Regions from separate parts of the Paenibacillus sp. VTT E-133280 genome, predicted to be linked through region 4. Evidence: riboswitches for the same ligand, from Rfam matches in the RefSeq annotation. Region 4 holds a riboswitch; each other region holds the start of a gene.
What was found. A riboswitch is a leader RNA that binds a small molecule or an ion and turns the genes downstream of it on or off. The one in region 4 is predicted to bind cyclic di-GMP.

Region 1 (9,164 bases), on a different contig from region 4:
TCATGCTGCTGACCGTTGACAAAGCTGTTCCTAAGCATGTCCTTGTGAAACTCGCTGGATTACCAGAAATTAATACTGCTGAAGAAATCATCCTTCTTTAATCTATAATATAGAAAGGCCATTCCAGAACGTACTGGAGTGGCCTTTCTTTAATTTAACGAATCTTTTTCTTCCTATATTATGAACGAAGGGATTATCCTTCCATCAATATCAGTAAAGCCATACTTTTCAGCAAGCTTTCCAACCACCTGCGGCTCACCGGACATAGAGATAACCTCTGGATCAGCGGCTAGTGCAGTCACTGCTCGACCAATATATCTCGTCGATTCACTCATTTTCAGTTCCTCAACTTCTTGCCAATGTTCCTCATCTGTATTCATGGCTTCTAGAACCGCTTCTGTTCTCATCCATCCAGGTGAAAGTGGAATAACCGCAATACCGTCATCCTTTAACTCCTTCGACAATCCGAAAGCCATACGTAAAAGTGCATTTTTAGAAAGATCATAATAAAAGTTGCCTAAATATTTATAATGATCCCAGAAGGTTGTATGGATAATTAGACCACCAGTTTTTGCCTTGCGCATGAAGGGGATTGCGTAATAATTTGTGATCATTTGTGCTCTCACACCGGCATTAAACATATTGTCCCAATGAGCTGTAGGTAACTCCCAAAAAGGCTTCTGCTCAATAGTTAAATCATTGCCTCCCCATACATTGTTAACTAAGATATCGAGTCGCCCCTTCTCTTCAGCGATTTGACGGATCACTGCTTCTGTTTCCTGATCCTTCGTATGGTCACATCGTATTACCGCACCAGAACCCCCACTCTCTTTTATTTCTCTAAGTACACTATCTATACTCCCCTTAGTATGTTCTGTGGCGGATATATCTGTGGTCCTCCCTGTAATATAGACAAAAGCGCCTCTTCTTGCTAATTCTAAAGCGATTCCCCTCCCTGCACCTCTGCTGCTCCCGGTAACCAAAGCGACTTTCCCTTTCAATGTCATAGCCCTCAACCCTTTCCACATAAATTCGGATTTCAATATTCTGTGATCATTCCTTACGTTTTATAAGTATAGCCCGTATATATGACATCAACTGACATATATAATATAATCATGATTTAGAAAAGATTAATGGTGATCGTCCAATAATTAATTCGAGGAGGCACAATAGCCTAATGAGAGCCGACCGTTTGTTATCTATATTGCTTCTGTTACAAAATCGCGGAAAAATGACTTCTAGAGAACTGGCCCAAATACTCGAGATATCAGAACGAACTGTGTTTCGTGATATGGAAGCATTAAGTGCTTCAGGGATACCCATTTTAGCTGAACGTGGCCGTGAAGGAGGCTGGATGCTTACTGAAGGGTACCGAACCTCCCTAACGGGAATGAAGCCACAAGAGATTGGTTCACTGCTTCTGTCCACTGACGCATCTATATTGAAGGATCTGGGGATACAAGACGATTTCTCTTCCGCTGTTCTCAAACTAGAAGCTGCATCCTCACACCGAACTAGTAACCCAGCACATCACCTAAGCGAGCGTATTCATATTGATGGTGCTAGTTGGCATCCTTCAGATGAGACTTATCCGTTCCTTTCTGTACTGCAGGGAGCACTTTGGGAGGACCGTAAAGTTAAAATCACTTATCTCCGGAGTAATGAGACTACAGTCCGTTTCATTGATCCTCTTGGGTTGGTTGCAAAACGCGGTGTATGGTATGTCGTAGCCAAAAGCGAGGATGAACTAAGAACCTTTCGTGTGTCCAGATTAGTTAACGTTGTGGAGACTCATGAGGGGTTTAAAAGACCTGATGACTTTGATTTAAAACAGTACTGGGAAGAGTCCACCATGGCCTTTAAAGCAGCACTGCCAAAGTATCAAGTAAAGCTAAGGGTTAGAACATCTGTCTTAAAAGAATTACAGCGAGAAAGATTCGTCTCTGTCCAATTGATAGAGCCAACCAGCAATGCAGAGTGGGTGAACGTAGATGCCGAATTTAATACGATCGAGTCTGCCTGCCGGATAATCCTTTCTTTTAGTCCCTCAGTTATTGTACTTTCACCACAAGAACTTTTAGAGATGGTAAAGTCTGCTATCACAAAAATTTCCGCTATTTATGAGGATTTTTGACACGAAATCTAAAGAACTACTCCTAAAAGAAGATTTATGTCAGTTCTTACTATAGACCAATCACCTTTAAATCCCATATAATAACACCAATACATAATATTAATAAGGAGGACATTATACCAATGAACTGGATGCATAAACTTCCGTTAAAACAAAGAATTGTTGCCGGATGTTATCTCATTGCCGCACTATTTGCCATTCCTGTTTTAGTTACTTTTATGATCTTAGGCAACATTATTTTGGGTATTGTTCTAATCGTTGTTCTTGCTGCTTTAACTTTACCCGTGGCCCGCTTTATCGAGAGAACGCTTACATCTTCTTTTGATGACATCGCGAATGTATCTCATAGTATTTCTAAAGGGGATTTTACTAGTAGAGCTGACGAGAACGGGTCTATGGGGGACGTAAGTCGTTCCTTTAATACTATGATTGACAAGCTCAAGAAGATTTTGACAGAAGCATCGCAGATCACGCGCCAGGTTATGGATGCAAGCCGTGGAATCGAAGATAAGAATCAGAACTTGAAAATTGTCATGGCACAGGTAGCCTCTTCGTCAAATGAGCTAGCTCTTGGGGCAAATGAAATATCTACGGATATCGCTGAAATGACAGAATCTATTAAAGATATTGAGAATAAAGTCTCCAATTATACGAACTCAACGAAAGAAATGAACAGACGTTCAATACATACATTAGAACTAGTTGAACAAGGGCGCCAATCCGTAGATACTCAAGCTGAAGGCATGCGCAAAAACATCCAGGCTACTCAAAAAGTAGCGGATACTATCGAGGCCTTGTCTCATAATGCTCGCGGAATAACGATGATCACAAAGACCATCACTGAGATCGCTGAACAGACTAACCTGTTATCGCTGAATGCCTCCATCGAAGCAGCACGTGCCGGAGAACATGGTCGAGGATTTGCAGTAGTCGCACAGGAGGTCCGTAAGCTTGCCGAAGAATCAACGGCTTCAACAAAGGAAGTCTTTGGTTTAGTTCGGAGCATTGAAACTGATATTAAACAAGCGATTGACAATATCGCTATCAACGAAGAAGTCGTACAGGTACAGAATGAGATGATCACTCAATCTGCTCATATCTTTGCTCAAATTGTACAAAGTGTGCAGTATATTACCGAGCAGATCTCTTCCTTCTCTTCTGAAAGTGATCTTATGCTGGAAAGTGCCTTGAAAATCTCAGGTGCAATAGAAAATATATCTGCAATCACTCAGGAAACTGCTGCTGGCACCGAAGAAGTATCGGCTGCAATGAATGAACAAATTAATGCCCTGCAGTCCGTCGCAGAAGAAACTGAGAAAATGACACAGGCCGTATTTAATCTACAGAAAACGATCCATATCTTCAAGTTTTAAACAACTTGCATAACGAATAAACCAAGCCATAAACCGTCCTCTAAGTTTGTCTTAGGGGACGGTTTATTTTCTATTATTTCATAGGTTTGACAAGACTTTCGTCAAAATTCGAGTTAATTTGCGATAATATATTGACAAAGGATGATCCCAAGGAATATATTGTAAAGGAAAATTCTTCTTATAAATTTTAAATTAATATAGGCAAAATCTTCGAAAGAGGATGACGCAAAACCATGGATCTACAGCCTCATTTTTACTCTGAGGCCATGATTGCCAGGTTGCTAAGGACCCGGGACGGCTGAACTATTGTTCAGTCTTTACGGCGATTTACGCCACCAACCTGTGCCCTTTTTCGGAGCACAGGTTTTCTATTTTTGAGTTTATTGATCAATCAGAACACTTCGAAAGATCAATAACATAATAAATATTAATCAACTTGTGAGGTGTATCTTTTGAAGACAGTCGCAGATTATATGGCGGAAGCACTACGTAACCTCGGAGTGACCCATTCTTTTGGGATCATTGGTAAATCGATTTGTCCCGTAGTTCTTAAGATGGTAGACTATGGTATTGAATTTATTCCAGGGAGACATGAATCCAGCTCCGGATTCGCAGCAGCTGGATACGCGCTGAAAACTGGTAATCTAGGCGTAGCATTTGGTACTTCTGGTCCAGGCGGAACTAACCTACTTACAGCAGCAGCACATGCGAAAGCCAACAACTTGCCAGTGCTGTTTATTACGGGCCACCAATCTATTAAAGAGCTTGGAATCCCCCAATGTCAGGACTCTTCCTCTTACTTAGCTGATTTAGCGGAGATGTTCAGACCTGCCACCTTGTTCAGTAAACTTATTGAACGCGGTGATCACTTTAGTACTATTTTTAATCATGCGATTTCAATTGCTCTTAACCAACGTGGGCCTGTTCATCTTTGTGTGCCGTTTGATGTACAGACAGAAGGATTGGAAGAGTGCAATATTGTAATTCCCGAACGCGAATCTCTAGTAAGTCTAGCGAATATCGACAGAGTAGTTGATGCTATCAATGCCTCAAAGAATCCTTTGATTATTGCGGGTAAAGGGGTCAATCGATCTGGGGCGCATAGCCAGCTTATTCAGCTCGCTGAAACTTTTAATATACCAGTAGTAACATCACCTGGTGGTAAAGGGGCTATGGTTTGGGATCACCCACTCTATCATGGTCCTATTGGTGTTGGAGGTTGCACCCACGGGGATGACCTGTTGAATAAAAGTGATCTATTTATAGTTCTAGGATCACGATTAAGTGATATGACCGTCTGTAACCTAAAACGGGAGAATCACCCGACAACATTAATTCAATTTGATATTGATCCGACCTTTGTTGGAAAAATCTTGTTCTCCAAAACGATACCAGTCACTGGTGATCTACGTGATAACCTAGTGTGCTACCTAAATCATATTGATCCTAATCATATTACTAAACGTGAAGCTATCCCTTATGTAGATTATTCAGAAGAGCTTCCCAGTCTGAAGAATCTTTCCCTTGCGTCTATTATGAGCACGATGAGTGATCTGATTCCTGACAATAATACAGTATTTGTTGATGACGGCAGTCATGGATTCAATGCTGCTAAATGGTACAAGGTTAAGAAACCAGGCAGTTTTGTATTTGATGCTTATTTTGCTTGCATGGGTAATTCTATCGGTATGGCTATTGGTGCAAAGGTTGCAGCTCCTGAAGAAACTGTCTTCTGTATTACAGGTGATGGCTGTTTTATGATGCTAGGTACAGAAATAAACACCGCCGTCTGCAAAGATATCCCTGTCATCTTTATCGTAGTAAATAATAAGCAACTCGATATGGCGCTTAAAGGGATGGAAAAAACTACTGGCCGTATTGATGGAACGATATACGAAGTCCCAATGGACGTTGTGAAATTTGCCGAGTCTCTAGGAGCGACAGGCTACAAGTGTGAGACTGCGGAACAATTCTCGACTGCAATTAAGGACGCCGTTGCTCTTAACCGTGTTGCAGTTATTGAATTATTAACAGACCGTGATGAAGTCCCTCCGACTGCACACCGTACTTTGAACCTAAATTAGGAGGCTCACTATGAAAGATAATGTTAACAGTGGTCTGAACCACTTCACGAATCTCTCAGGAGACTATGGCGCTAAAGCACTAGCTCCGATTAAGGAACATTTCCCTGACTTGGCAGAATTCATCATGGGTAATGCGTATGGAGATATTTTTCAACGCAATACCATTGAAGCTGACTGGAAGGAAGTCTCTGTTATTTCTGCTCTAATTGCAATGGGCCAGTTCGATCAATTAGGAGTTCATTATGTTATGGCTCTTCGTGTAGGAGTTACTGTAGAACAGCTCAAAGGGATTCTACTACACTTAGTACCCGCTATAGGGGCACCTAGAATCATCACAGCCTTTAATATTCTTCTTGAAACCATAGAAGAGATCCAATAAATAATAATTCGACATAAATATACACATTTCGTCTTTATTATTGTGATTTAAGAAGATAGATTACTATAGGAAAGATCGAACGTGGAGATAAAGTTCTGTCCTGGACAGTGGGCGCTGGATGGAAAAACGTAACATTTGTTATTGAATATCAAGCGTTACAACATAAAAAGCGGCAGGCCAAGGATTAACCTTATGGTATTCTCCCCTCATGGTTGACAGTGAAAAAAGAGCACATGGTATCATGTGTTTAACACAGTCGACCGGAGGGGATTTTTCATGGCTAAAAAAGGGCAGACGTTTACGAAGTATTCAGAAGAGTTGAAGAACGAGGCGGTTCGACTTCACTTAGAGGAACATATGAGCTATTCACAGATTCTAGAAAAACTCGACATCAAGAGTGATGCTCAGTTGGTGAGGTGGATACGTAAATTTAAAAGTGGGGAGACCTTCGAGGACCGACGCGGAAAAGGTGGAAGGAAACATTTTGACAGTAAAGATGAAGAAATCGCGTATTTGAAGGCACAGGTCGAATACTTAAAAAAGCTCAATCCCAATCTACATGGGGAGGGAAGTTGGATACAAATACCCGGTGCCAATCCATTCAAGAAATGAGCGAGCGATACCCCATTGTTTGGTTGTGCAAACTGGCTGGATTGTCCCGGGCTGCATACTACAAATGGAAAAAGACCTCTGACCTGCGGGAAGCACGCCAAGAGAAGGATGCGAACCTTAAGGAACATATCTTAGCCATTCATCGGCTACGTCCTGCCTATGGCTATAAGCGAATGCGTACAGCGCTTCGCAAAGAGGGGTTTCCCGTAAACCATAAGAAAGTTCGCAGGTTGATGAGAGAGCTAGGCATCCAATCGGTGATACGCAAGAAACGCCCGTTTGCCGGGCGTAAGCCTTCTGTCTTATTTCCAAACGTACTCAACCAGGAATTCACAGCCCACGCTCTTCAGCAAAAGTTAGTCACGGATATTACCTATATCCGTACAGGCCACGAATTTGTCTACTTATCTGTAGTGATGGATCTGTACAACAACGAGGTTGTGGCTTGGAGAATCTCTGTCCGTAATGACTTGAAGCTAGTGGTAGATACTGTGAAATCTCTTCAAGACTCAAAGGCTCTGCTGCACTCTGACCAGGGCTTTCAGTACACGACTCGGACGTATGCCCAGGTTTTAGAGGACAAGGGTTTGGTCGGTAGCCACTCCCGCCGGGGGAATTGCTACGACAATGCTTGTATAGAGTCATTCTTCTCTCACCTAAAGACCGAAAAATTGTATTTGGAGAAACCCAAGAATCTTGAAGATGCTGAACATTTGGTTAAGGAGTACATCCTTTATTACAACAAGGAACGCTTCCAGAAAAAACTCGGCGACCTGTCTCCGGAAGAGTACCGGAACCAGATCGCCGCTTAAAAGGCTTCTTTTTTACTGTCTACTTGACGGGGCTATGACCACTTAGCTTGCCGCTTTTTATGTTGATCTGGTCTTTAGGACTCGCTAGCAAAGAATAACCCCTTTTCAGTTAGCGCACACCTTATTTCATCAAGCCCTTTTGGTCCCATCCCATGGAGTGCCCGAAGTGCAGGCTTTGAAAGTCCACTCGGTAGATCAGATTCTGTTCCGTTAACCATGGACATATGCATCTCCCTGATTACTGATATCTTTCATGTTTTTCCCAACCCATGGTACGCGCTACAGCGTCTTTCCAGGCGTTGTAACGTCGTTCACGCTCATCTATACCCATTTCAGGTGAAAAAACCCTCTCAGCTTTGTTAAAGCTTTCTAGTTGTTCTCTTGTCCAGACTCCTGAGGTTAATCCAGCCAGAAGTGCTGCCCCCAGCGCAGTCGTCTCCGCATATGTAGTTCGAGTCACTTCACTCCCGAGGATATCAGACTGGAACTGCATCAGCAAATCATTACGAACAGCTCCCCCATCTACACGAAGTCCGGTCAATGGCATGCCTGCGTCTTTTTCCATCGCCCCAATTACATCTCTAGACTGAAATGCTAGCGACTCTAACGTTGCTCGTACCAAATGTGCCGAGGTCGTCCCTCTTGTCAGACCGAAGACTGCTCCACGTGCGTACATATCCCAATAAGGTGCACCTAGTCCAGTAAAAGCAGGAACGACCACAACCCCTTCGCTGTCCTCCACTTCCCGCGCTTTGTCTTCTGAGCCTGCTGGCTCCGCTATGAGGCCTAGCCCCTCCTGAAGCCATTGTACAGCCGCTCCGGCTACAAACACACTGCCCTCGAGTGCATAGTAGAGTTCATCCCCCATTCCCCAAGCTACAGTGGTCAACAATCCATGACTGGAGACTACAGCTTCTGTACCTGTATTCATTAGAATAAAGCATCCAGTTCCATATGTGTTTTTGGCACTTCCGGGTTCAAGACAAGTATGTCCAAACAAAGCAGCCTGCTGATCTCCCAATACAGAGTGAATAGGTATTTCTGCCCCGAACCACTGCGCATCTGCTGCTCCAAATTCACTACCGGACATTCTCACTTCCGGCAGGATGGAGCGGGGTACACCAAGCTCTTCCATCAGCTCTTCGTCCCAGCAGCGCTTATGTAGATTATATAGCATTGTACGCGAAGCATTAGTTACATCAGTAGCATGTACAGCTCCACCAGTAAGCTTCCAGATTAGCCAGCTGTCTACGGTCCCAGCTAGTAGATCGCCATTATTCCCCCGCTCTCGTGCGCCGTCCACATGATCAAGAATCCAGGAGAATTTAGTTGCAGAAAAATAAGCATCCACAACGAGTCCAGTCTTGCTAGCAATGAGTCCCTCTAATCCCTTATTCTTGATCTCTTCACACAGCTCTGCAGTACGTCTGTCCTGCCACACAATCGCAGGATAAATCGGCTTACCCGTTGCTCTATCCCAGATTAGGGCCGTTTCCCTCTGATTTGTAATTCCAATAGAAGATATTCCCTGAGGTGTTATCCCGCCCCGAGTAATCGCATCTCTTGCAGCTGCAAGCTGTGACGCCCAAATTTGCTCTGGGTCATGCTCCACCCAGCCAGGGTGTGGGAAAGATTGTTTAACCTCGTATTGCCCTTGTGAGACGATTCTAGCGTCCTTATCGAACACTATGGCTCGTGAACTAGTAGTCCCTTGGTCTAAAGATAAAATCATTTGCTGGCCTCCCAAGCATAAACAATGAGATATGT
Region 2 (9,164 bases), on a different contig from region 4:
TTCTTTAAAAATAATGGTCTTCTTCATAGCTATCCATTACACCTCATCAAGTAAGTGATTTTTAAAGATTAGCGCTACCTCTATTGTATATCTTCACGAATTTGGATGAAAGCATAATCATAAATACTCAGGATTGGAGATACTGGCATGGATAGAAAGAGAAGATATCAGGCTTTATTTGATAATATTAATCAATATAACTCGGGTGAGAAGGGCATCACTAGAATTGCCTATACCAATGAAGAGCAGACATGTACAAGTGCTTTTATGCGGATGTGTAAGGCTGAAGATTTAGATATCCGGATGGATCATTGCGGAAATGTGATTGCTAGAAGAAACGGGAAGATAGAAGGGCTCCCACCCGTTGTAATGGGCTCTCACTTGGATACGGTATATCAAGGTGGGAAGTACGATGGTGTAGTGGGTGTAACGGCTGCTTTGGAAGTGATCAAACGTCTAAACGAAAAAGGGATTGAAACGGATCATCCGATCGAAATTATTTCATTTGCCTGTGAAGAATCCTCGCGTTTTGGTATTTCAACAGTTGGCAGCAAAATAATGTCAGGGTTATTTAAGAAGGAGAAATATAGATCTTTGAAGGACAAAGACGGTATTACAATGGAAAAGGCATTTTCGCTATGTGCACTGGATTATAACAGTATTGATCAGGCGAGTAGAGAAAATGAAGAATTAAAAGCGTTTTTTGAATTACATATTGAGCAAGGTCCTGTCTTAATAAACAATAATAAAAAAATTGGAATTGTGACTGGAATTGCTGCACCCGTGAGGCTTCATATTCAAATATCAGGGAAGGCATCCCACTCTGGAACGACACCTATGAATATGAGAAAAGATGCTTTTCTGGGTGCCTCAGAAATAGCACTTGAGCTTGAGAAAGCAGCCAAACTCGAACAAGAATTTGGAACGGTTGCGACGCTAGGGGTGATAGATATCTTGAATGGCGCTATGAACGTGGTTCCGGGAGAAGTGGAAATTAAAATTGATATCAGATCTACTTCAGTGGCATCCAGGAAACGTGTGTTAGACCATTTGTATCAAACAATATCCGTAGTACAAGAAAATAGACAACTTGTAATTGAGAGTACGGAAATTATTTCGGAGGAACCTGTCCTATTATCGGATGAGATCAGTCAGGTTCTAGAATCCATTTGTGAAGAGAAGCGGATATTGAGTCAACGGATGATTAGTGGGGCAGGGCATGATGCCATGAACATGAACAAACTTTGCCCAGTAGGGCTTATCTTTGTTCCTTCTGTAGATGGACTTAGTCATCATCCTAATGAATTTACAGATATGGATGATATCATTATGGGGATTGATATCTTAGAAGAAGCTGTTCTTCGTTATGCGTTTGTAAGACAGACTTAGTATGTGTTGAGAAATAAAGCCCAATGAGACATATTTAAATGTTACATTGGGCTTTGGTAATTTTATAACTGTTCGCAGAATTGTTGCTTTACATTAATGAATATTATATTAAAGTTAACATTGATATTTGTGAAAAAAATCCCATTCTGAAAAATTAAATCACAGCGGAAATAGGTCTTTTGGTGGTAGCCTATTTTTAATAGAGTAATTTGGACTAAAATTAGTAAAACAGAATATTGGTAAACCTATTGAAAAATAGGGACACAAAGCCATAGGGTCTAAATCTATATATAGATATGACAGCCGGTTGCATGTAGAGGGAGTTTTTTACTCTTATTTTTTGATGCATATGCAGCCGTTATCATTTTGGTAACGGCTTTTTACTGCTTATTTCTGATAATAAAATCAATTTATGGGCAAAAGGGTGGGAGATACATGGATCAGACACAATTTCGAGTATGGAGAATGATAGGCCTCGTAATAATGGCAGCGTTGATATTTTGGGGGTGTTCTTACTATTTTATAAAATGGACTGTTAACTCTTATGAGCAAGAAGCGGTTACTGCTACATCAGAAGCTACGATACATGCGAGTAAATCACTAGGAAATATGATACAGGGTGGATTAGATTCTTTAGATGGAATTGCTGATTCTATTTCGGAAATCAATTATATGGATTGGGATAAGACCAAAAAATATCTGCATCACTTTGATAAAAAATATAATTTTATACGAATTAGCATCAACAGCCTAGATGGTAAAGCTTACGCATCGGATGGGACAATGTTTGATGTATCAGATGAAGTAGGGTTCCAAAAAGCGCTGCAGGGTATTAGCAGTATTTCTGATCCATTCTTAGATAAGATCTCCAATAAAGAAATTATCACGATTAACAGCCCACTTAAGTTTAAAGGTGAAGTGAAGGGGGCTATATCTGCCAGCAGATATACACAAGAACTTTATGATGCTCTTGGAGTTTCCTTCTTCAATGGTCATGGATATTCTCAAATCATTGATCAAAGGGGAGAAGTCATTATCAAATCGGAGCATCCCGAAGCGGATAAGTCGATAGATAACATATTTGAAAGTATAAGTCTTGATGCTAGAAATAAGAAACAACTTCAAATCTTTAAAGAGAACATAACCGCAAAAAAATCTGGGGTAGGAATATTTTGGATTAATGGAGATTGCAAAATGGTTGGTTATTCCAGCATTCAGGGGGTTGAGGACTGGTATATTCTCTCCGTGATACCGAAAGATGTAATCATGGCTAAAGCGACTCAAATGAGCCAGGCGACTTTTTTATTATGTGTAATCATGTTTGTCTTATTATTGATCATATTTGCAAACATTTTATTGAATAAGAGCAAAATTAGGAAACAGATGGAGAGGATTGCCTTTGAGGATGAATTAACACATCTTTCTAGAACGAATAAATTTGTTATAGATGCTCAGTATTTACTTAAAGAAAAAATGAATACAAAGTTTGCTGTGTTGCAATTTGATATTGAACAATTTAAATACATAAATGAAATTGTAGGTTTTCATGAAGGAAATAGCATTTTGATTCAAGTCGCCAATAGCTTAACAGAAAACACATTAGCGGAGGATGTCATTGGGCGCTTAGGGGGGGATCGTTTTATTCTTTTCACTTCGTATGATAGTAAGGCGGAATTATTCATCCGCATACAAGTACTTACTGATCAAATGAGCTACTATACGTTTGGAAATGAAGAAGGGTTTAGGCTAGTGATCAATTGTGGAATTTACTGTGTAGATGATCGTCAGAGCGATATCCTCACGTGTATTGACCGAGCAGGAATTGCTTGTAAGTCCATTAAAGGTGGATACAAGAGCTCATGCACTTTCTTTGACGAACAATTGTTATTGCAGATGCACGAAGAGCAAGACATCGTAAGAAAGATGGATGCTGCGATGACAAATGGTGAATTTATAGTATATTTACAACCGAAAATGGATCTGCGAGTGAATAGGTTTCATGGCGCTGAGGCATTGGTTCGATGGAACGATCCTAAGAAGGGACTTATATCCCCTGCAGTATTTATCCCGATATTTGAGAGGAATCGCTTTATCGTAAAATTAGATTTAATGGTGTTTAAATCAGTATGCGTTATGTTGAGTAAATGGATCCAGGAAGGAATCCAGCCACTTCCGATTTCAGTAAATATATCGCTTATAACCCTATACCATAATGAGTTCCTGATCCATTTGACGAATATTATTAATAGGTACCAGGTACCTGCTAACTTGATAGAGTTAGAGCTGACCGAGTCTATTGTATTCCAAAATTTAGAATATATTAGAGATATTTTGTTGGATTTGAAACGTAAAGGATTTTCTATAGCTATCGATGATTTTGGGACAGGTTATAGTTCCTTAAATGTATTGCAATTTATCCCTGCTGATGTCATTAAGTTAGACAGAGCATTTCTAATGAGTAAATCTAATGATGAGACAGGAAAAATAGTAATTGCCAGTATGGTCAAGCTAGCTACGGATTTAAATATGAAGGTTGTGGCAGAGGGAGTTGAGACAGAAGAGCAAATTAATTTTTTGAAACAAGTGGATTGTGAAATCGCACAAGGGTATTATTTCGCGAAACCAATGCCAGTAGAAGAATATGAAGATCTAATTAAAAGTACATAGGGAGTGCAAATCATGAAGAAAATGAGAAATTGGACCGTCGTCGCTAAAATTACTGCTACTAATATGGTACTACTAGTAAGTGCTCTGATCATTGCAATCGTTGGTAGTGTGTATTTCAGCAATATGTATACAAACTCTAGAAGTATGTATAAGAACGATCTTACGTCAGTCTATGCACTTGGGAAATTCGAATCTAATAATCATGAAGTAGTAACCTTAACGAATAAGATGATCGTTAGTCATGATTCAAGTGAACTTCAAGAGAGTTATCAGAAAATTGTCGATCTTCAGGCTACTAATAATAAACTTTTGAGTAAGTATGAGGAAACACGTTCCCTTCCAAACGAAAAGGAGATTTATGATGAGATTTTATCATTAACGAAACAGTATCGGGAAATTCAGATTCCAATGCTTGAACAGATGCTAAATACCCCTACATATGATCCTGCTGAAGATATCATCTCTAATCTTGAAGCGTTAAATACGGAACGAAATGGAGACCTTGGAAAATTAGTTGAAATGAACTTAGGAAGCGCCCAAAATGCAGATGTTCAGAATAAGAAGCTATTTCAAAAAGGACTTACGATCAATATCGTTATTGCTTTTCTAGTTACCTTGATTTCAATCGTTTCATTTTTGTCTTTGAGAAGATACTTCTCACGAGCAGTAACCACTATCCTGAAATTTTCAGAGGCATTTGGTCGAGGGGATCTGACTCAAAGAGCAAAGTTTGATACAGAAGACGAGTTTGGTCGAATCGTGAAGTCGCTTAATCATTCGGCAGAGCAAGTACAAACCATCGTAGCTAGTGTATCTTCTTCAGCACAAGAGTTAGGTGCACTTAGCGAAGAATTATCTGCAACGGTCGAGGAAGTAAATGCTACAATGGATCAAATTTATAATTCCTCGCAAGAGGTTGCTTCTGGAAGTGAATCTTTAAGCGCTACAACAGAAGAGGTAAATGCAACAGTACAAGAGATTATCTCCAATGCAGATATGCTAAGTGATAAGGCAGGAGCAGCACTACACACCTCTGAAGAAATTCTGGTACAGGCAGCTTCCGCGAAGGAAAAGGCTGTGGCATCGATTCAATATGCGACAAGTTTGTATGCTGAGAAACAAAATTCCATTATGCACGCGATCGAGGCAGGGAAAGTTGTTAATGAAGTAAGAGAGATAGCCGGGTATATTTCAGAGATTGCAGCCCAAACGAATCTATTGTCCTTAAATGCTTCCATTGAAGCAGCAAGAGCGGGGGATGAGGGAAGAGGATTCGCTGTAGTTGCTAATGAAGTACGCAAACTTGCTGTACAGTCGGAGGAATCGGTGGGGAAAATTCAGAAAATGACACTGCTAGTGGAAGATGCTTTTAAGAATGTGTCCTCTCAATCACAAGCGCTATTGGATTTTATCGATTCGACGGTGATAAGTGATTATGAGAGTTTCGAGCAAGTAAGTATGCAATATAAAAATGATGCCGATATGTTTCATGAGATCACAGGTGAAATGGTATCTTCAATGCATGGACTGAAGTTATCAATGGCAGAGGTAGATCAAGCGATGACGAATGTTGCCGTAGTATCTCAACAGTCTGCAGACAATGTAAGCGGCATTCGCAATCACATTTCAGATACATTACAAGCGTTTGAAGATGTGGCTGCTTCTTCTGAGCACCAGGCGAATATTGCGGAAATGATGAATGAGACGGTTGGGAGATTTATGATCGAGTAAGCATCCAAACAGAGCGGCCTTGTTCAGTATGTCTCTTTACATACAGAACAAGGCTGTTTTGTTTCTCTTTTTAATGTGGTTTGTTGACAACAACAAAGGAGTGTGTTAAATTTATCTTAAGTTAAAGATAATTAATGTAAAGATAATTATTGGGAATAGTATTCTATGAAGCATAGGATGAAACAGTAGAAAGGGATTTTTTTGAATGATATCTTAACATTAAGATAATTCAATTAATCTTTCTTGATCAGGGAATTATATTACGAAATCAAACTAAACTTTAGGAGTGTATAATCATGAGAAATTTAAAAGGGATCCACCACGTAACAGCCATCACAAGCAGCGCAGAGAAAAACTACGAGTTCTTCACATACGTATTGGGAATGCGTCTAGTGAAGAAAACGGTCAATCAAGACGATATTCAAACGTATCACTTGTTTTTTGCAGATGATAAGGGCAGTGCCGGAACGGATATGACGTTCTTTGACTTCCCTAACATTCCTAAAGGCGTACACGGAACCAATGAAATCGCCAAGACATCCTTCCGGGTGCCAACAGATGCTGCATTAGACTACTGGGTAAAACGTTTTGATCGCCTGGATGTGAAGCATACCGGAATTATAGAGCAGTTTGGTAAAAAGACATTATCCTTCGTGGATTTTGATGACCAACAATATCAACTGATCTCTGATGAATTTAATGAAGGGGTCGCATCAGGAACACCATGGCAAAAAGGACCGATTCCTTTAGCGTTTGCGATTACTGGCTTGGGACCGATCTTTGTACGTATAGCTGATTTCAGTTATTTTAAAGAAATGTTGGAAAGAGTTATGCAGTTTAAAGAAATCGGTCAAGAAGATGCTTATCATTTGTTTGAGGTCGGCGAAGGCGGAAATGGTGCACAAATTATTGTAGAGCATAACGAGGACTTACCGAATTCGCGTCAAGGCTTTGGTACGGTTCACCACGCTGCTTTCAGAGTAGAGGATCGGGCCATGCTGGATGAGTGGACTAAGCATTTTGAAGACTTTGGATTCCGTACCTCAGGTTATGTGGATCGTCATTTCTTCGAGTCGCTGTATACACGTGTTGCTCCGCAAATCCTGTTCGAGCTTGCGACAGATGGACCTGGATTTATGGGAGATGAGGAATACGAAACGGTTGGAGAAAAGCTCTCATTACCACCATTCCTGGAGCCAAAGCGTGAGCAGATTGAGAAGTTAGTGCGGCCTATTGATACCGTCAGAAGCACGATCGATTTTGTGAAAGAGTGAAGAAGGAGCTGGGGAGATTGATTTCGATAGATCCGAAGCACAATAGTGAGCGGGAAAATTATAAGTTATTAATTGGGACTGTTATTCCTAGGCCTATTGCTTTTGTTACCACACAATCAGAAGAGGGCATATTGAATGGTGCGCCGTTTAGTTATTTTAATATCGTCTCTTCTAATCCTCCGATGGTTTCCCTGTCTATTCAAAGACCAGCGGGACGATTAAAGGATACCGCCCGTAATATTTATAACAATCATCAGTTTGTTGTGCATATTGTGGATGATGAGAATGTTCGGAAGATCAATCAAACCGCTGCCTCATTGCCAAGTGCAGAAAGTGAAATTGAACTAGCGAATCTTACACCGGTCCAAAGTGAAAATGTAGCTGTGTCTGGTGTATTGGAAGCAAAGGTGCGAATGGAGTGTAAGCTTGTACAAGCGATACCTCTTGGTGGAGAAGAACCTGGTAGTGATTTGTTCATCGGCGAAATTGTTCAGTTTCACATTGATGAATCGATCTATCAGGAGGGGAGGATTAACCCTAGGGCCTTAAATGCAGTAAGTCGTTTAGCGGGAGCTAATTACGCTACGATTGGTGAGATTTTTGAAATTGAAAGACCGAAATAATAAACTAAGACCTGTTCGTAAGCGATGAAGCCTACCGAGCAGGTCTTTTTGTGGGCTAATTATAGTCATCAGCTATGCCAAGCAAACCGTAAGGTTTTCTCTCGAGGTTTATCTGGACTGATCGTTCCAGATATGTTATATTGCCATTACAGGAGGTGTTACTCATGGCAAGGACAAGAGAGTTTAACGAGGATCAAGCACTACATCAAGCGATGCTGTTGTTTTGGAAAAAGGGTTATGAGGCAACAAGCATACCGGACTTGCTGCAGGTTATGGGCATTAGCCGATCTAGTCTTTACGATACTTTTTCTGACAAGCAAACGTTGTACATTGCCGCACTGGAACATTACAAAAAGGTTAGCTTCAATAGACAGGTCATTCTTGAACGGGCGTCAAGCGTTAGAGCAGGGATTCAACAATTTTTTGAGCAACATATTACTTCAGCGTACGATACGAGCCTACCCGGCGGGTGTTTTGTAACGAATGCAGCTACAACATTAGAGTCGCGGGATGAAAAAATAAATGAATTGATAAAGACTAGTTTTTTGAATTTAGAACAGGCTTTTTGCGAGCTTTTGGAAAAAGGCCGACAATCAGGTGAAATTGATAAAACCACTGATGTCAAAGCGTGGTCTTATTTATTGCTGAATCTACATCAAAGCATAAATATCATGGCAAAAGCAGATCAAGATCAGCAACGTGCCAAAGAGATGATAAGCTTTGTAATTGCAGGAATATAATTTTTTTTGGTTATTCTGGAACGATCGTTCCGTTATTGTAAATCATCCTTAATGTGAAGAAGAGACTTATGAAAAGTAGTGCAGGAGAAAAATTAAAAGAGGTGTGATAAATCATGGAAATAGGTGTTACTTCGTTCGTAGAAACAAAGCCTGATATTGAGACTGGAATTGTGATGAGTCACGCACAGCGATTACGAGAAGTAGTTGAAGAAATCGTCCTTGCGGATCAGGTGGGACTTGATGTTTTTGGTATTGGTGAGCATCATCGTGAAGATTATGCAGCTTCTTCACCAGCAATCGTGTTGTCCGCTGCTGCGTCCTTAACTAAACGGATTCGCCTGACTAGTGCTGTGACGGTCCTTTCATCTGCTGATCCTGTACGTGTGTTTCAGGATTTCGCTATGCTTGATGGCATCTCCAATGGACGAGCCGAGATTATAGCGGGCCGGGGTTCATTCGTTGAATCTTTTCCGTTGTTTGGTTATGGCTTACATGACTATGATGAGCTATTTAATGAAAATATCGAACTGCTTATGAAAATACGGGAATCCGAGAAAGTAACATGGAAGGGAGGCCATCGGCCAGCAATTCATAATTTGGGCGTATACCCGCGGCCCGTCCAGAACTCTTTACCTATATGGATTGGCAGCGGAGGTACGCAAAGCTCCGCCGTTCGTGCAGGACTTTTGGGTCTGCCATTGATGTTAGCGATCATTGGCGGGAATCCAATGAATTTTGCT
Region 3 (9,164 bases), on a different contig from region 4:
CGATTGCTGATGCCCCCGTCTATTTCATGACCGACGATGATGTGACTCGCGGCCAGCATCAGACAAATCCCTTGGGAGAACCCTATTCCTCCGTCGTTCAGCCGAACCATATTGAAACGATTCTAACGTATCTCCAAAGAAAGGGTCGGACAGAGCTATGGAAATTTTCCCGCTATTTCGATAATCCTAAGTTTTGGAGTGAGCCCGGGGTACAGGATGTCACGCTCCAGCCTGTGGAGGGAAAACCCGGTGAATGGACTACAAAAGTTAAAACAGTACCCGTACCTGAGGAGTTTGAGCTCTACAACTTAACTGAAGATCCTTTAGAAGCTCGCAACCTTGCTCACACCACCCTAGCAACAGTGCAGAGCAGAAGTATTCAGCAATGGATGAACCATCTACTAGCAGAGCAGCGGAGCCAAAAGCGCTTAACGCCTACCCAGACGGCCACCAAATAAAAGTGAGGCTTATTAGATAAGCTCAATAAAAAACAGGCGAGTCATGGTTGAATACACCACAATTCGCCTGTTTTCCTGTGCCTATGAATTTAAGGATTATTAATAAAAGAAATCAATTGCACGAGATTACCTGCAACTTGATAAGTTACCCCTAGCATGTAAGTTCCCTTCTCTTCGTTCGATAGATCTAGGGTGAACACCTCTGGATTAGCTGCCCATTCATTCATATCAAACATAATTTCTTTAAATGTCCCAGTGTTTCTAACCCCTGCTGAACTAGGAATTACTTTACTGCCATCGAGCCCTTTCACCAGATTGGTCAATTCAACTACAGGACCCTCTAATTGTGCTATCTCAATCACTTGTGGGTCGGCCAATAAGCTAGTCAGTTTAGTCAATCCTTGTAGTGGAGAGAAATCCGTAATTTCATTTCCAGCAATATTAAGTGTTTCTAAGTTCTTAGCATACTGAAGACCTTCCAAAGATTTAGCTCTTCCAGTTACGCTCGTTAACGTCGTAAGTTTATACATGTCCCCTAGCGTTAGCTGTCCAGATACGCCTAGTGCGGCCTTGATTGAGGCACTTAAATATGGGTCTGCAATCGTGATTTCTTGCTTAAGGTCTATTTCGGTCAGACCCTCTGCTGCCTGTTGTAACGCCGCTACGGCTGCATCTACCTCACTTTGTGTGACCGAAGGATTAGCCAAAGCTGCTTCTGCACCCGAGAGACTGGCCGTAAACACCGCAATACTCTCGGCTGTGAAACCTTCAAGAGAAATTGCTTTCGCCACAGCAATCGCTTGTTCCAGATCTCCAGTGAATAGGTGATCTCCATTCGCGAAATGTAGTTTGGTCCCCCCCCATGTAGCATGGTCAGATCCGTTGCCATTTCCACCGTCTGTAACGACTAACTTCAGCTCTTGGGCTCCATTAACATCTAACTCGATAAATTTCTGTGGATCTCTGGAGTTCATAAGTCCACTATCAAACTTCTTCTCTCCATCGACGAACACTTCGAAGCTCACCGAACCAACCGTACCGTACATTTGCCGATCTACACCCACATAGGAAGTGAAGTAGTCCGCGTTCTTATCGCTTAGATCGTATACAATCGTCGAGTTGGAGTGCGCTCCAATCCCTCTCTCGTAAGACACCACTTGATTGCCCTTATCTGTTAATCTCAGCGTATTGGCACTAACAGATTTGTCCTTCAAAGGTGCGGTATAGCTGTTCTGAGTAGAGTTCCAGTCGTAATCCGTCAGATACGTAAAATCCGTCATGTCTACTACGGCTATAGTTCTAGTCTTCGTGGTCGTATTTCCATCACTATCGGTTACCATATAAGTGATCGGATACTTTCCAGCTTTGTTGAATTTAACCTGATCTTCACCCGTAACCTTTACTTGAGCCGTTAAGTCACCATCTTCTGAATCCGTTGCCGAATAGCTTTCGTTTATGGCTATGGCTTGCCCTACTTTGGTGGATACAGGTTTAGGGATCGTAAGCTCCGGCGTACTGTTCAGAATCATAAACTTCGCATCCGCGAAATCACCGTGATCTGATGCATTTCCGTTACCTGCATTATCTAATACCAATTTCAATTCACTTACACCCTTCACAGGGATTCGAGCTATTTTAGCTTCCGTGCCAAATTTCATCAGTCCGCTATTATATACTTCTGCCCCATCGGCAAAGATTTTGAAGATCACACTAGAATTATTTTGCTCTGGGATATTTCGGTCAACCCCTACATATGTTTCAAAATATTCGAAATTAGCACCCGCCAGATTATACACAATTTCAGAGTTAGCATGCGTTCCTAAGCCCTTCGTAAATTCTTTGGTTATGCCATTTACAAGTAGTTTAATCGGATTGTTAGAACTTGCCTTATCCTTACGAACCACATTATAATCCGTTCTTGCCGACTGCCAAGCTGTATCACTCAAGTATTTACTAGCGCTGTACACAACGATCTTTCGGGTCTGCACAGCTGTATTCCCATCCCGGTCTGTAACTGACAGTTCGACGGTGTAAGTGCCTGTTTTACTTGAAGTGAAACCATTCGGGTTTACCTCAACGGCTCCAATCAAGTTACCATCTTCCTTATCAACGGCTATGACATCAGTCAAAATATCAAATTCACTATTCAACTTAACGAAAGTTGTCTCTTCCGGCACTGTGATGGTCGGCTTACTTGAAGTATTCGTAAACTTCGCATCGGCCCATACCGTATGATCTGAAGCATTGCCATCTGTAGCATCTGTGGTAACCAGCTTCACTTCGCGCGCACCTGTCACAGGTATTTTCACCAATTCATGCTCTGTCCCTGCCCGGAAAACATCACTCGCGAATTTCTTCTCTCCATCTACATACACTTCAAAGGTTGCAGAGGATGGCTTTCCTTTCATCGCTTGATCGATCCCGATGTAGCTTTCAAAGAAGTCATAACCTATACCCTCAATATCATAAACAACTTCAGAGTTCGCATGTACACCGATTCCCTTGGCATAGGTTGCAGCTAGCCCTTGTCGAACAAGGCTGATGATTCCACCAGAAACGGCTTTATCTTTCTTTAATTCACCCCAACCAACAACGACTGACTTGGCATTAAGATCCGAAAGATAAGCATAGTCACTCGTTACCGTAACCAGTGTTGTTTTGGTTTCTGTAACCCCTTCGTTCTTCACTTCATACACCACTTCGTAGTCGCCTTTTTGCGTTACATCAACGGTATTTGCTTTCAGGGTGACATTAGCCGTAATATCGTTTCCTTGATAGTTAGTCGCTTTTACATAGTTCATCGGATCAAAAGCTTGATTAAGCTTTAACGTGATTTGATCTTCAACAGATAACGCTGGCTTGAAGGCTTTAACCTGTACCGGCTTCAGTGAGTTCAGCTTCTTATCATAACCAACGATCTTGTACGTATAATTGATGCTGTTATCTACATTCGTATCCACGAACTGGTCAGTCCCTGTAAACCCTACTAACTTATCGTCTCTATACACCTCATAACCTAAGAAATCTTTCTTAAGATCCGTATCCATACTGAAGCTTAGTGTGTTCGATTTAGCAGTAGTGTTAGGCGTGATATTAACCTTTATCGCAACATTCTTATCTGCTATTCCTGTTCCTTCATAATGAACCACTGAATTGTTTAAATACCAGAGCTTTTTCGGTGCTGGATATTTAGCTAACTTCACTTTTGTTTCAGGATTCACAGTGAAGCCATGTCTGGCAAAATAGCTACTTAAGTCTAACCCCAGCACTTCAGAGGAGAACTCCACCAAATACTGCTGCTTGGAATTGTCGCCGTTCGGAAGGGAGACCTTCCGCTCGCGGTACAGCTTGGTCAGTTCTGTCCAGTAACCCGGATGCGCCAATTCTAACTGCCAATAGGCACCAAGCTGTGCAAATAAGCCCTGCTGATTCATAACCACTTTATTTTCTTCGATTACATATTTATATATATCACTTTCAAAAGGAATACGAGTATCCATCGAGTCCGCATAGACTGACATCAGCATAGACACCATATTATTGGTTACTTCACCATATTCTCGTTCGCCCATCGCCAAGCGATGCCCTATTTCATGATTCAATCCCCAGCCTGGATAGACTTTGTTAAAATCACCTAACATTGTCCCCACGGTTCCAAGTTGTATCCCTGTATGGTCCCCCGCTGCATACATCGCACCATAAGGCTGCATCAATCGGATATTCTCACGAATTAGCTTGGCATCATGAATCACACTACTGCCATCCAAGCCATAGAAGTCAAAGATCGTCTTCATCCAAGTATCATAGCCGGTTACGGTACCCAGCGGATCATTTCCTTGCGTAATAAACATGTTATAAGCTTCTGTCGCAGTGCCTGTGAAAATAACATGATCGCTGACCATTTCCACCACATCAATGAGCTTGCGATCTTGAACATTCGGATGCGCTGCCTTATCTTCATCTATTTTTTGTTTATAGGTGGTTAAGAAGGCTTTGAATTGTTCAGGATCTGTAATCTTGGTCATCATAGGGATCTTGGTAAGCCCCTCGAACCGGATCATAGGTGCTTTACCTTGTTCCTCCGCTGTATATGGATTGACGATATACACTGTACCGCCCTTAGTCACTTCATGTGCATAATAACTATTCGTCGCAAATTCAGGAACGGTTATTGTGTTTTTACCTGGACGCAATTTCACACTGCTAGCCCAAACGTTCCAAGCCGCCTCTTGTTGAGAAAAGACTAAAGAAGGCAATTTATCGCTCGAAGCTGCGTCCACATAAACGTTGATCGTATCTCCAGGCATTGCAACGAGACCTGTAGGCTGGTTGTTCGTACCGAAACCAATTCTCAGGTTTTCTTGCGCATGCTTTTTCATATCTCCACGTTGTTCCGCCTCAATGATGGTGCCTTCGGTTTGAATTTCACCATTCACTAGCTTCTTAGCTAAATCCAAAGAATCTTTCAGGATTGGATAGAGCGGATGTACTTTTGCCGCTTCTTCTAATTCGTTGATTGCTTCGACGCTATTATAAGCAGGAACAACCGCACTCATCGTGCCATCTGTGAAAATACCATTTACAGCTTCACTTACTTTATCCTCTGTATAAAATCTAAATTCGGCTGCAAAGGGTCTGTTGATATTGGCTTTTGTGAACTTGAATTTCAATCTTTTAAACTTCGTAGGTTCAAATTTAAACTCCAGAAAGTCATTCGTACTAGTCGCGGTTCCGCTAGATACGAGCTGGAAGGTCTCTCCCTTACTTGTTTCTGATGCATAAATTTGAAAAGCCTCTGGGAAGCCTTTGCGGTTATCTCTAGCCAGGAAAGCCACTCTATCTAATACTTTCGCTTGCGCTAACTCAAACACAACTTCATTCGTGAAGCTGTCGTCATTGTTTTTATTGGTTTCCCAGTGTGTATTCGGTTGGTCATCGAGCATGTATTCCGGTTTCGTACCTGGGTAGCTTCCGCCGTTCACCGTTACTTTTGATACGTTTGAGTTGGGCATTCTATAAGCTTCGCTATAGGCATTTTCATATGCTGTACCATAGCCTTTTAGCTTCGAAACCTTAGCCGCTGTTGCCTCTATTTGATGATTCTCCAGAAGTACTTTTGCATTCTCTATATCTGCTTGAAACTGCGCGTACAGTGGATGTGTCTGCACTTCTTGTTCTAAAGCCGTTAATTTCTCCATCGTATTAAATGCTGCGCTAACTTGACTCAAGCTGTCATCTGTGAATAAATTTTTCATTTTAGCGGATACGGCATCTTCTTTGTAAAAAGAAAACTCAGCCGCACTCGCCCAATCTTGGTTAGCTTTTTTGAAGACAAATTTAAGTCTCTTAAAGGTTGCCCTGTCAAACTGCACCTCTACTACGTCACCTGCTCCGCCTTTATATTCTCCAGAGGATACTAGCGTATAATCGCCTGCATCCGTTGTTGAGCCATAAATATCAAATTCCTGGGCAAACCCCTTACCCTTTGCGCTGGATTGTCTTGCAGCATATACAATTCTATTTAATTCAGTGGACTCATTGAATACAAAGACAACCTCATTCGTAAACGTTGAACTATTCGGTTTGCCCGTTTCCCAATGCGTACTCATATCGCCATCAATAGCCTTAGCTATAGGTGAACCTGAGTAGTTACCACCGTTATTGGTAATGGATTTAATATTCGCAGGATTCATTCTAAAAACATCATTATAAGCGCCTAGGATAGCCTTGCCGTACAGATCAAACGGAATAACTGACGCATTGCTTATTAGGTCAGCCTTGCTTTGTACTACAGTGTTCACTACAGTTACCTTGCTTACATCACTTGCTAAAGCATAACCTGCCTCACTCGAAAAGCTAGCTAACATGGCTGCCGATGTAGCGATTGCAATCATTTTTTTCATCTTTTCTACCCCCCAGATGTAATATGAATCTCTTCAATGCCTAAAAATGGGCACAAAAAAAACTACCCCGAAAGAGTAGCTTGATTGCAGCTAAAGTTGCATAAAAATTAAGACTTAATTTTTATTAAACCTTAAAAACAAAAAGCGTTATACACTCTTTGGCAGCTGGCTGACAATAGTCGTGATAACCTTAGTCCCTATAGCTTTGCGTCCCTACATTTCCATAGGTTTGCCTATGAAGTTTCGATTACATTACAAAGGTTAACATAACTATGCATCTTATTGCATGATTATTTGGTATGAAATTGATATTTGATCGACATAGGTAATTGCAATCAATTTCCTCTAACTGATCGATATTATTTATCAACTGTCCCAGACGAAGAGTGATACTTTAGGACTGGAGGAGCGTTCAACCTCCAAATAGTCGCCGAAACCAATTCCACACATCACCTGTGATCGGAATTAACCCAAAGCCATGCTCGCCAACCGCGATTAGACCATATGCCCATTGTCCAATAGCTACGGCTCCCCCAGCAATCCGTCCTATGGCTACCGCTCCAAATGCCGTATCCCCTATGGCGACAGCACCCAACGCTTTTTCGGCTATCGCGATCGCTCCTACAGCCACTCCTGCAATAGCAATCGCCCCAGCTGCGAAGCCAAGCCAGCTAAGTGCTATCGCTCCAAGTGCTAACCACATTCCTAGTGATATTGCACCCACGGATAGAACCCCTACGCTTATCGCACCTATGGAAATCAAGCCTACAGCTATATCTCCAATAGCAATTAATCCAACAGCTGTCTTCACACGAGGTCTGCTGCCATAACCCTGACCAGAGTAGCGACCTAAATTGCTGCGAATACTTACCACTGGAAATGAGGGAGAAGGCCACTGATAATCAATCTCTCGCCCTTCCCAGCCCCTGGAATCTGCCCAACGTGTGATGTATTTATGCCATTCCATATTCATCCGACCCCCTTCTCAATTACCTAAATTGTACAGCCCCGGGGCTCACCTGTAATCAGACTCTGACCTGAATTCATCTCATCCTCTAGACGGAGATCTACTCATTAGGATCACTGTTTGGGAATAGGGTCAGGTTTTCCAAATAAATATCCCTGAAACAACTGATAACCACTCTGCTTAAGCCATTCAAAGTCCTCTCTAAATTCCACTCCTTCTGCTAAGGGAACGGATTGGATTTCTAATGCCTTTTCTAAAAACTGTTCTGCTACTTTCTGCTTGCTCGGATCACTAGACACACCCTGAACATATTTCATATCCAGCTTCATGTAATGGGGTTTAAGTGCCAATAACATCTCGATTGTGCTGAAGCCTTCGCCAACATCATCTAGAGCGTATTCAAATCCCCGATCCTTGTAATATGTCAAAATAGCTTTCAAATGAGCAAGGTCATCCACTTTCTCCGTCTCAACAACTTCAAAGACAAAAAGAGAGGGATCTACGCCTAATTGATTGGCCAATTCAACTGTTGATCTTAGGCAGAACTCTGGAGCGTAGATCGACGTTGGGATAAAATTAATAAACGTTTTTTTATTTAAGGGTGCAGCACATTTTACAGCAGTCATTCTACATAACCGGTCTAAAGCATATAAACGGCCACGATTGCGTGCCGCCGTAAAGATCTCATTAGGATAGATAAGGGCTCCATCTTCTTTTTTAAATCTGGATAAGACCTCATATGCAAAAATCTCTTCCTTTGCATTCACGATTGGCTGGAAGTGACAAATCACTAACCCCTTAGTGATAACCTCATCAATCCACTCCATATCAAGTACAGTGGGCATCTCGGATAGAGGTCTCCATGTTTGGTCATCTATACGGAATTCAATCTGCTTCGACGCCATATGATCATTACAGAAATCCAGAAAATCCCGCGCCCCAGCCTCTTTAATCGTAATCACATTTTCTTCTACCTTATGTATCGTATTGCTTCTACTCAAATGATGAATAACCTCAGGTAACATCCTTAGATTAAGCTCGCCATGAGCCTTAATTTCAAAATTCAGCTCTCTTACTACACAATGATTACAAGCCACATTCATAACCCCTTTCATCTTCGATTCTCTTAAAAAGCTCCCAGAACTACTATTCTCAATCAAAATCCGTTTACTCCAGTAAGTACGACAGGTCTAACACGGTTAACTGTTGATGTTGAATCTCAATAATCTTTTGCTCTTGCAGATCTTTAAGCACAAGGGTAGCCGTCTCCCTGAGCGTTCCGATTATATCCGCGAACTGCTGATGGGTCAGCCGGAGATTAATCCTCATCTCGCCTTGCTCCTCTATCCCGAATATTTGGTATAGTCTTCTTAGAGTAAAAATTGCACGCGCTCTCGCAGCATGAAATTTCATTTCGGGTAATAACCGATTCGATAAAAATAAACGATCCATTTGCAGCAGCATCAATTGTTCCTTAACTAACGGGTAGTGTATCGTTCATCGCCACCGCTGATATCACTCTTGCATTGGAGGGATGGATCACATCCAGATCGCCAAAGAAATCCCCTTTTCCAAAAAGAAGCTTCCATCTCATTATTCCTTTCTAAAACACGCCATAGTTTTGTATACCAACATACAGATAATAAATCATTATCCTGTTATATTCTATCGTAACGATTGCCAATACCAATAACAAAGGAGAACCTTCTATGAGATATAATTTTGACGGAAAAGGACTTACAGAAACGCCAGAGATCGTGTTTGAGAGCAATCCTCTACTAGAACTGAGCATGTACAACAACCATATTAAAGAGATTCCCGATCAACTCTTCCTTC
Region 4 (4,709 bases):
TGTCGGTGTCACGGTCGGCGTTGGTGTCGGTGCAACGGTCGGCGTTGGTGTCACTGTTGGTGTCGGCGTCACTGTTGGCGTCGGCGTAGGAGGCGACTCTACCCCTTCATATGGATACCAATGCATCTGCACACCACCAGCAAATCCTTTCGCAATCAATGTCCCATGCAGTTCTCCGGAATTATAAGTTACTTTTGCAAGCGGAGCTAGAATAGTTCCTTCTATTGTTAAACTTCCAATGTTTACAGTGCTAGCTTCATAAAAATTAAATAATACCTTGTTAGGGCTGCCTCCCCAAATTTGAAAGCTTGGAATTTCAACTGAACTTCCGCTAACGTTAACGATAACTGTGGCGTTATTTGCAATATTAAACTGTAAGCCATTAGCACCAACGAAATCAGCAGCACTTAGATTAAGAACGTTAAATGATTCCGGAGCATCAATTGTTATTTTCCCATATTCCTTTTTGAAAGTTCCGACTGTAGCAAGTGAAGAGAATTCATTAGAACGTCCAATAAGATATTGCTCTTCATAATCAAAATCAATAGGTGTCCCTTTTCTCGCTGGTTCTTTAAGATCTACACCGTTTCTGATAAAAATACCACCATGAACGGATGCTCCATGAACAGTCCCATTAGTAAAAGTGATGTCATTGCCAGCAATAAGGACATCTCCACCTGGATTATCCTTGGATACGCCGTAATTCTGCAAAGTAATATTACCTTTGGCCGCCAGGCGCCCGTGAACCTGATCATTAGATTGATTGAAGTCACCAAGGATAAAAGTATTAAAATTTCCTGCAATGCCTAACACAGGTGTAGGAATATACGGAAGCACAGGCCCTGCCGCACTGACCAAATAACCACCTCCAGAAAGCCCACTACCCACCATCAAAATCCCCGCTATTACTAATGAGAGCAACGGTTTCATTCTTCTTTTCAAAATGCGCACCTCCTAAAACTATGATTTATAATTAAACAGAATAATTACCAGAACTCTAAAGAACCTAATAACAAAAAAAGACCGCCAAAAAAGAAGTAGAATTCCCTTCTCATGGCAGTCGGACGGTCATAGTGTCTTTTAGACACTTTAGACTCCTGAACTTTGCGTCCCACCCTTTCAGGCGGTTTGCTATTATCATGATTATATATGTATAGCCTTTGCAAATTAGAACTAGTAGCTTAAGCATCCTATTAAATAATGGTCTATGACTTTTAATACTTTGGAACTAACAATAGTTTAGCGCTCCATCCCCACAATTGTCAATCAATTCCTTTTGATATTTACACGCGTAAGCAAGCACAAAAAAAGCGCCAAAAGGCGCTTCACACAAAGGTTTTCCTTCAATTTTAAAGTAACTTTATCCAACCTAATATCGATATCCATAATGGAATACTTAGAATCAAACCAAATACCATTCCACGGGCGAGACTTCCTTCCTCTTTCATCCAAATTCTCCCTTTATATAAGTCTGAAGCATTAATTTTTATTATTACAATTTTAATATATTTTATTCTTTCTAATTTAGTTGTGAATTTAATCACATTGGACTAGCTGTTTAGAAATACCATTGATTATTTTTGGAATATCGGGGTAGAATACGAATATACGTTCCCATTAGGGGTGATGAGATTCATGCATAGAGCTGAAAGCAGGGACAATATGCTGGTGAAATCTTATTTATTGCTTCCGATGATTTTATCAGCTTTCGAACGGGACTCCGCCATTCTATCTGCACATTTACGAACACCCGCCCCCTATCTGGAGGTTCTTGAAACAGCCGCAGCAGTTGCTACAACAGATTTAAGAGATGTTCGTTCAGAGATGAGAAAACGGGGAATCAAGGTTTATGAGCAGAACAGACTTAATGCAGGGATCGAAGCCAAATTTATATGTCGTGGATACCATGAACGAATGCTGCTATTAAACGACATTGTCGCTGCCCAAGCTGCAATTCATATGCGCAGATATCTCGGTCTGGATATTTCATCTTTCAAGAGCTATGAAGAGCAGTATCAGATTAAGTAAAGCCGCGTAGAGGCTGTCCCCCCCCCATTTCCATTAGCGAACAAAAAAATAGGCCTTACCATGGGAGTTGGCAAGACCTGAGAGATTTATACCACAAAACACTGGGGGGTGTTTGGTGTCTTCAATATAAACCTTGAACCTGAAAATAAGATGATGCTCACATGAAAATTACATTAAAAACATCAATTCGTCGCTTAGACTATCCGCTTGACACTTTTGATTTCCAACCAAAGATGCCCACTTCGCCGACAGAAAAACCGACCGATGGATAGTTAGCCACGAGTGCTTTGAACTAATTGTTTTAAAATGATATAGTGGGTTCGTTGCTCGCAGGATGACTTGATAGCTGGTTGTAAAACATAATAAAGTCGAGACCTGAGTACGGAGAAGCAATAGGCGTTTGCCTTTTCGTTATATTTTCTGAAGGAGGGTAATAGCCCATGAGTGATGAAATCTGTATACCACCTGGCATTCACCAGAAGGACACTAGCTTCGGCTACACCTTGTCTATCATTAGTGGTAAATATAAAATGACTATTCTCTACTATCTCTCTGAAAACAAGATCGTGCGATTCAATGAACTGCAACGAGGTATCGGTACAATACCTTTTAAGACGTTAAGTGTTATGTTGAAAGAACTGGAAGCGGACTGTCTCGTCAGGCGCGAGGAATTCCCCCAGATTCCCCCTAAAGTTGAGTATTCCTTGACTGAGAAGGGCCAATCGCTTATTCCGGTGCTGGATATGATGTGCACTTGGGGAGAGAAAAATTCCGTTCCAGCCGCGCAAGAGATAGCAGTACCGTTTACGATTTAGCGACGACTTATGACAAAAGCAGCATTTCCATTAATGAAAATGCTGCTTTTTGTTTCAATTCTAATTACATATTATCGATAAATTCAACATAGCCTTGCGAACTGATGTCCAATTTTTTTAAATAATCCGTACTTCCTACCGTCTCAGATTCCGTACCATAAATGGCATAGAAGGAACGATAATCAGCGCTGCAGTAAACAAAAGTCGTGTCAAAGGGAGATAAAATACGGTCAAGCCCGTAGCCGAGTTTACCATCTTCACTGAAGTCTTTTTCACTTCCTCCGGCAGTTACAGCTAATGCGATTTTACGATTTCTTAATTTATCACTCTTCGAGCCCTATGCCCATCCGTAAGTAAATACTTCGTCCAGCCACTTTTTAAGCTGAGGCGGACTACTAAACCAGTAGACAGGGAATTGTAAGACGAGCTTATCATGCGCTTCAATTAGTTGTTGTTCCTTTTCCACGTTGATTTTTTCATCGGGATAGGCTTTGTACAGCTCATGTACCGTATATTTGTCTGGATATTTATGGAGTTCTTCGATCCAGCGTTTATTAACAACGGATGTTTCGATGTTTGGGTGCGTAACGACAACAAGTGTTTTCAATGGTGTATCCTCCATGTTTGAATCAGATTTAGGACTTGAGTTATACCTCCCATCACGCCATCGCGTAAGTATGCACTTTTAGTTCACGTACTTACCTTAAGGTAAGCATTGCAACCTGTCTGCACGTATATTGACGTACAGTCTTCGGGGCGATTCTCATCTTCGGTGTACACCCAAATATCACACAAGAGAGACTGGTTCATTCCATCATCAATGTTACACTGGATACTTATTCACATGTTCTCCCCAGCTTACAAGAAGCAGCCCTTCGAGGGATCGGCGACTCCATTCTTGAAACGTGCAAAGAGGTCGGGATTACGAATGATCCCTCACTTTACTTGAGTAAAGGTTAGAAGGATGTTAGAAGATAGGTGATTTCAAGACAAACGGCGCGGTTCGGGGATCCCCGAAAACCGCGCCGTTATTCCATTCTTAGAGATGCTGGTGAAGGAAATTGAACCCCTGGGCTACACCAGATTAAGGCTGATATAACTCTGTGGAAGCACATCCTCAAGCTCCAAACAAAACATCCTTCTCATTTTATAGCAAGATAGTCTTAGAAATAATTACAAGGAGGATAAACAGTACCAAGATTGCACCGGTAGATGTAAAGGCTCCTCCGATACCGCCACCATATCCGACACCACCAAAGCCAGCAATATTTTCGCTCATTTTAAATTTCCTCCTTTGTATTTAAGTTCATCTTAGCTTATGAAATCCACACTATAGTGCTTGGGTAAATAGGTAATTAGATATCTATCCATTTAAAGCCCCTACCGTAGGCAAAGATTAGAAGGATGTTAGAAAATAGATGATTTAAAGACAAATGGCACGGTCCCGAAATCCCGGAAGCCGTGCCATGCGCAATTCTTAGATATGCTGGTGAAGGGAATTGAACCCCCGGCCTACGCATTACGAGTGCGTTGCTCTACCCCTGAGCTACACCAGCTTAAAGCTGATTTTTCTGTCAAACAAAAAATATTATACAACTTCCACCCAGAAACGCAAGCCTATTTCTCTCTATTTCCCTGCTCTCCCGAACTGCTATTCCATCTGTAGTTTACGCTCCACAGATTCCAGCTTTCCACGGCTAGTAGAGGGTTTATCTCGGCGGTCGTCTATTTTAAGTGAGGTAGAGACACGCTCTGCACCTGCGGCAAAAGGAGACTCGTGCAGCGCCTCGACTGCAGCAAAAATACGCTGAAGAGGCCCTTCGATAATTGTACCCATGGATGTAAGCTCATAAGTAATCCCTTCTA

Region 1: linked by a shared signal. The riboswitch ahead of CA600_RS10205 (thiamine pyrophosphate-binding protein) and the one ahead of CA600_RS28350 (choice-of-anchor A family protein) in region 4 are both predicted to bind cyclic di-GMP.
Region 2: linked by a shared signal. The riboswitch ahead of CA600_RS30955 (bifunctional diguanylate cyclase/phosphodiesterase) and the one ahead of CA600_RS28350 (choice-of-anchor A family protein) in region 4 are both predicted to bind cyclic di-GMP.
Region 3: linked by a shared signal. The riboswitch ahead of CA600_RS00665 (NPCBM/NEW2 domain-containing protein) and the one ahead of CA600_RS28350 (choice-of-anchor A family protein) in region 4 are both predicted to bind cyclic di-GMP.

What each region holds. Positions count from the first base shown of each region.
Region 1 is NZ_NFUX01000017.1:49,748-58,911, forward strand. Features, by position in the region: gene serA (phosphoglycerate dehydrogenase) at 1-101, shown strand, start outside; gene CA600_RS10190 (SDR family NAD(P)-dependent oxidoreductase) at 174-1,007, opposite strand; gene CA600_RS10195 (helix-turn-helix transcriptional regulator) at 1,181-2,137, shown strand; gene CA600_RS10200 (methyl-accepting chemotaxis protein) at 2,260-3,510, shown strand; cyclic di-GMP riboswitch class I at 3,701-3,796, shown strand; gene CA600_RS10205 (thiamine pyrophosphate-binding protein) at 3,954-5,594, shown strand; gene CA600_RS10210 (carboxymuconolactone decarboxylase family protein) at 5,605-5,973, shown strand; one part of gene CA600_RS10215 (IS3 family transposase) at 6,250-6,508, shown strand; one part of gene CA600_RS10215 (IS3 family transposase) at 6,508-7,397, shown strand; gene glpK (glycerol kinase GlpK) at 7,636-9,129, opposite strand.
Region 2 is NZ_NFUX01000049.1:32,292-41,455, reverse strand. Features, by position in the region: gene CA600_RS20160 (alpha/beta hydrolase) at 1-27, opposite strand, end outside; gene CA600_RS20155 (Zn-dependent hydrolase) at 148-1,389, shown strand; cyclic di-GMP riboswitch class I at 1,618-1,704, shown strand; gene CA600_RS30955 (bifunctional diguanylate cyclase/phosphodiesterase) at 1,825-4,056, shown strand; gene CA600_RS20140 (methyl-accepting chemotaxis protein) at 4,069-5,787, shown strand; gene CA600_RS20135 (ring-cleaving dioxygenase) at 6,084-7,061, shown strand; gene CA600_RS20130 (flavin reductase family protein) at 7,079-7,684, shown strand; gene CA600_RS20125 (TetR/AcrR family transcriptional regulator) at 7,849-8,424, shown strand; gene CA600_RS20120 (LLM class flavin-dependent oxidoreductase) at 8,538-9,164, shown strand, end outside.
Region 3 is NZ_NFUX01000001.1:148,745-157,908, forward strand. Features, by position in the region: gene CA600_RS00660 (sulfatase-like hydrolase/transferase) at 1-458, shown strand, start outside; gene CA600_RS00665 (NPCBM/NEW2 domain-containing protein) at 548-6,361, opposite strand; cyclic di-GMP riboswitch class I at 6,519-6,605, opposite strand; gene CA600_RS00670 (hypothetical protein) at 6,774-7,328, opposite strand; gene CA600_RS00675 (EAL domain-containing protein) at 7,442-8,443, opposite strand; gene CA600_RS31060 (helix-turn-helix domain-containing protein) at 8,496-8,792, opposite strand; gene CA600_RS00685 (leucine-rich repeat domain-containing protein) at 9,038-9,164, shown strand, end outside.
Region 4 is NZ_NFUX01000101.1:73-4,781, forward strand. Features, by position in the region: partial or broken gene CA600_RS28350 (choice-of-anchor A family protein) at 1-942, opposite strand, end outside; cyclic di-GMP riboswitch class I at 1,053-1,143, opposite strand; gene CA600_RS28355 (hypothetical protein) at 1,636-2,028, shown strand; gene CA600_RS28360 (winged helix-turn-helix transcriptional regulator) at 2,469-2,843, shown strand; partial or broken gene CA600_RS28365 (NAD(P)H-dependent oxidoreductase) at 2,908-3,450, opposite strand; gene CA600_RS31595 (YjcZ family sporulation protein) at 3,991-4,122, opposite strand; tRNA gene CA600_RS28370 (tRNA-Thr) at 4,328-4,399, opposite strand; gene CA600_RS28375 (MTH1187 family thiamine-binding protein) at 4,495-4,709, opposite strand, start outside.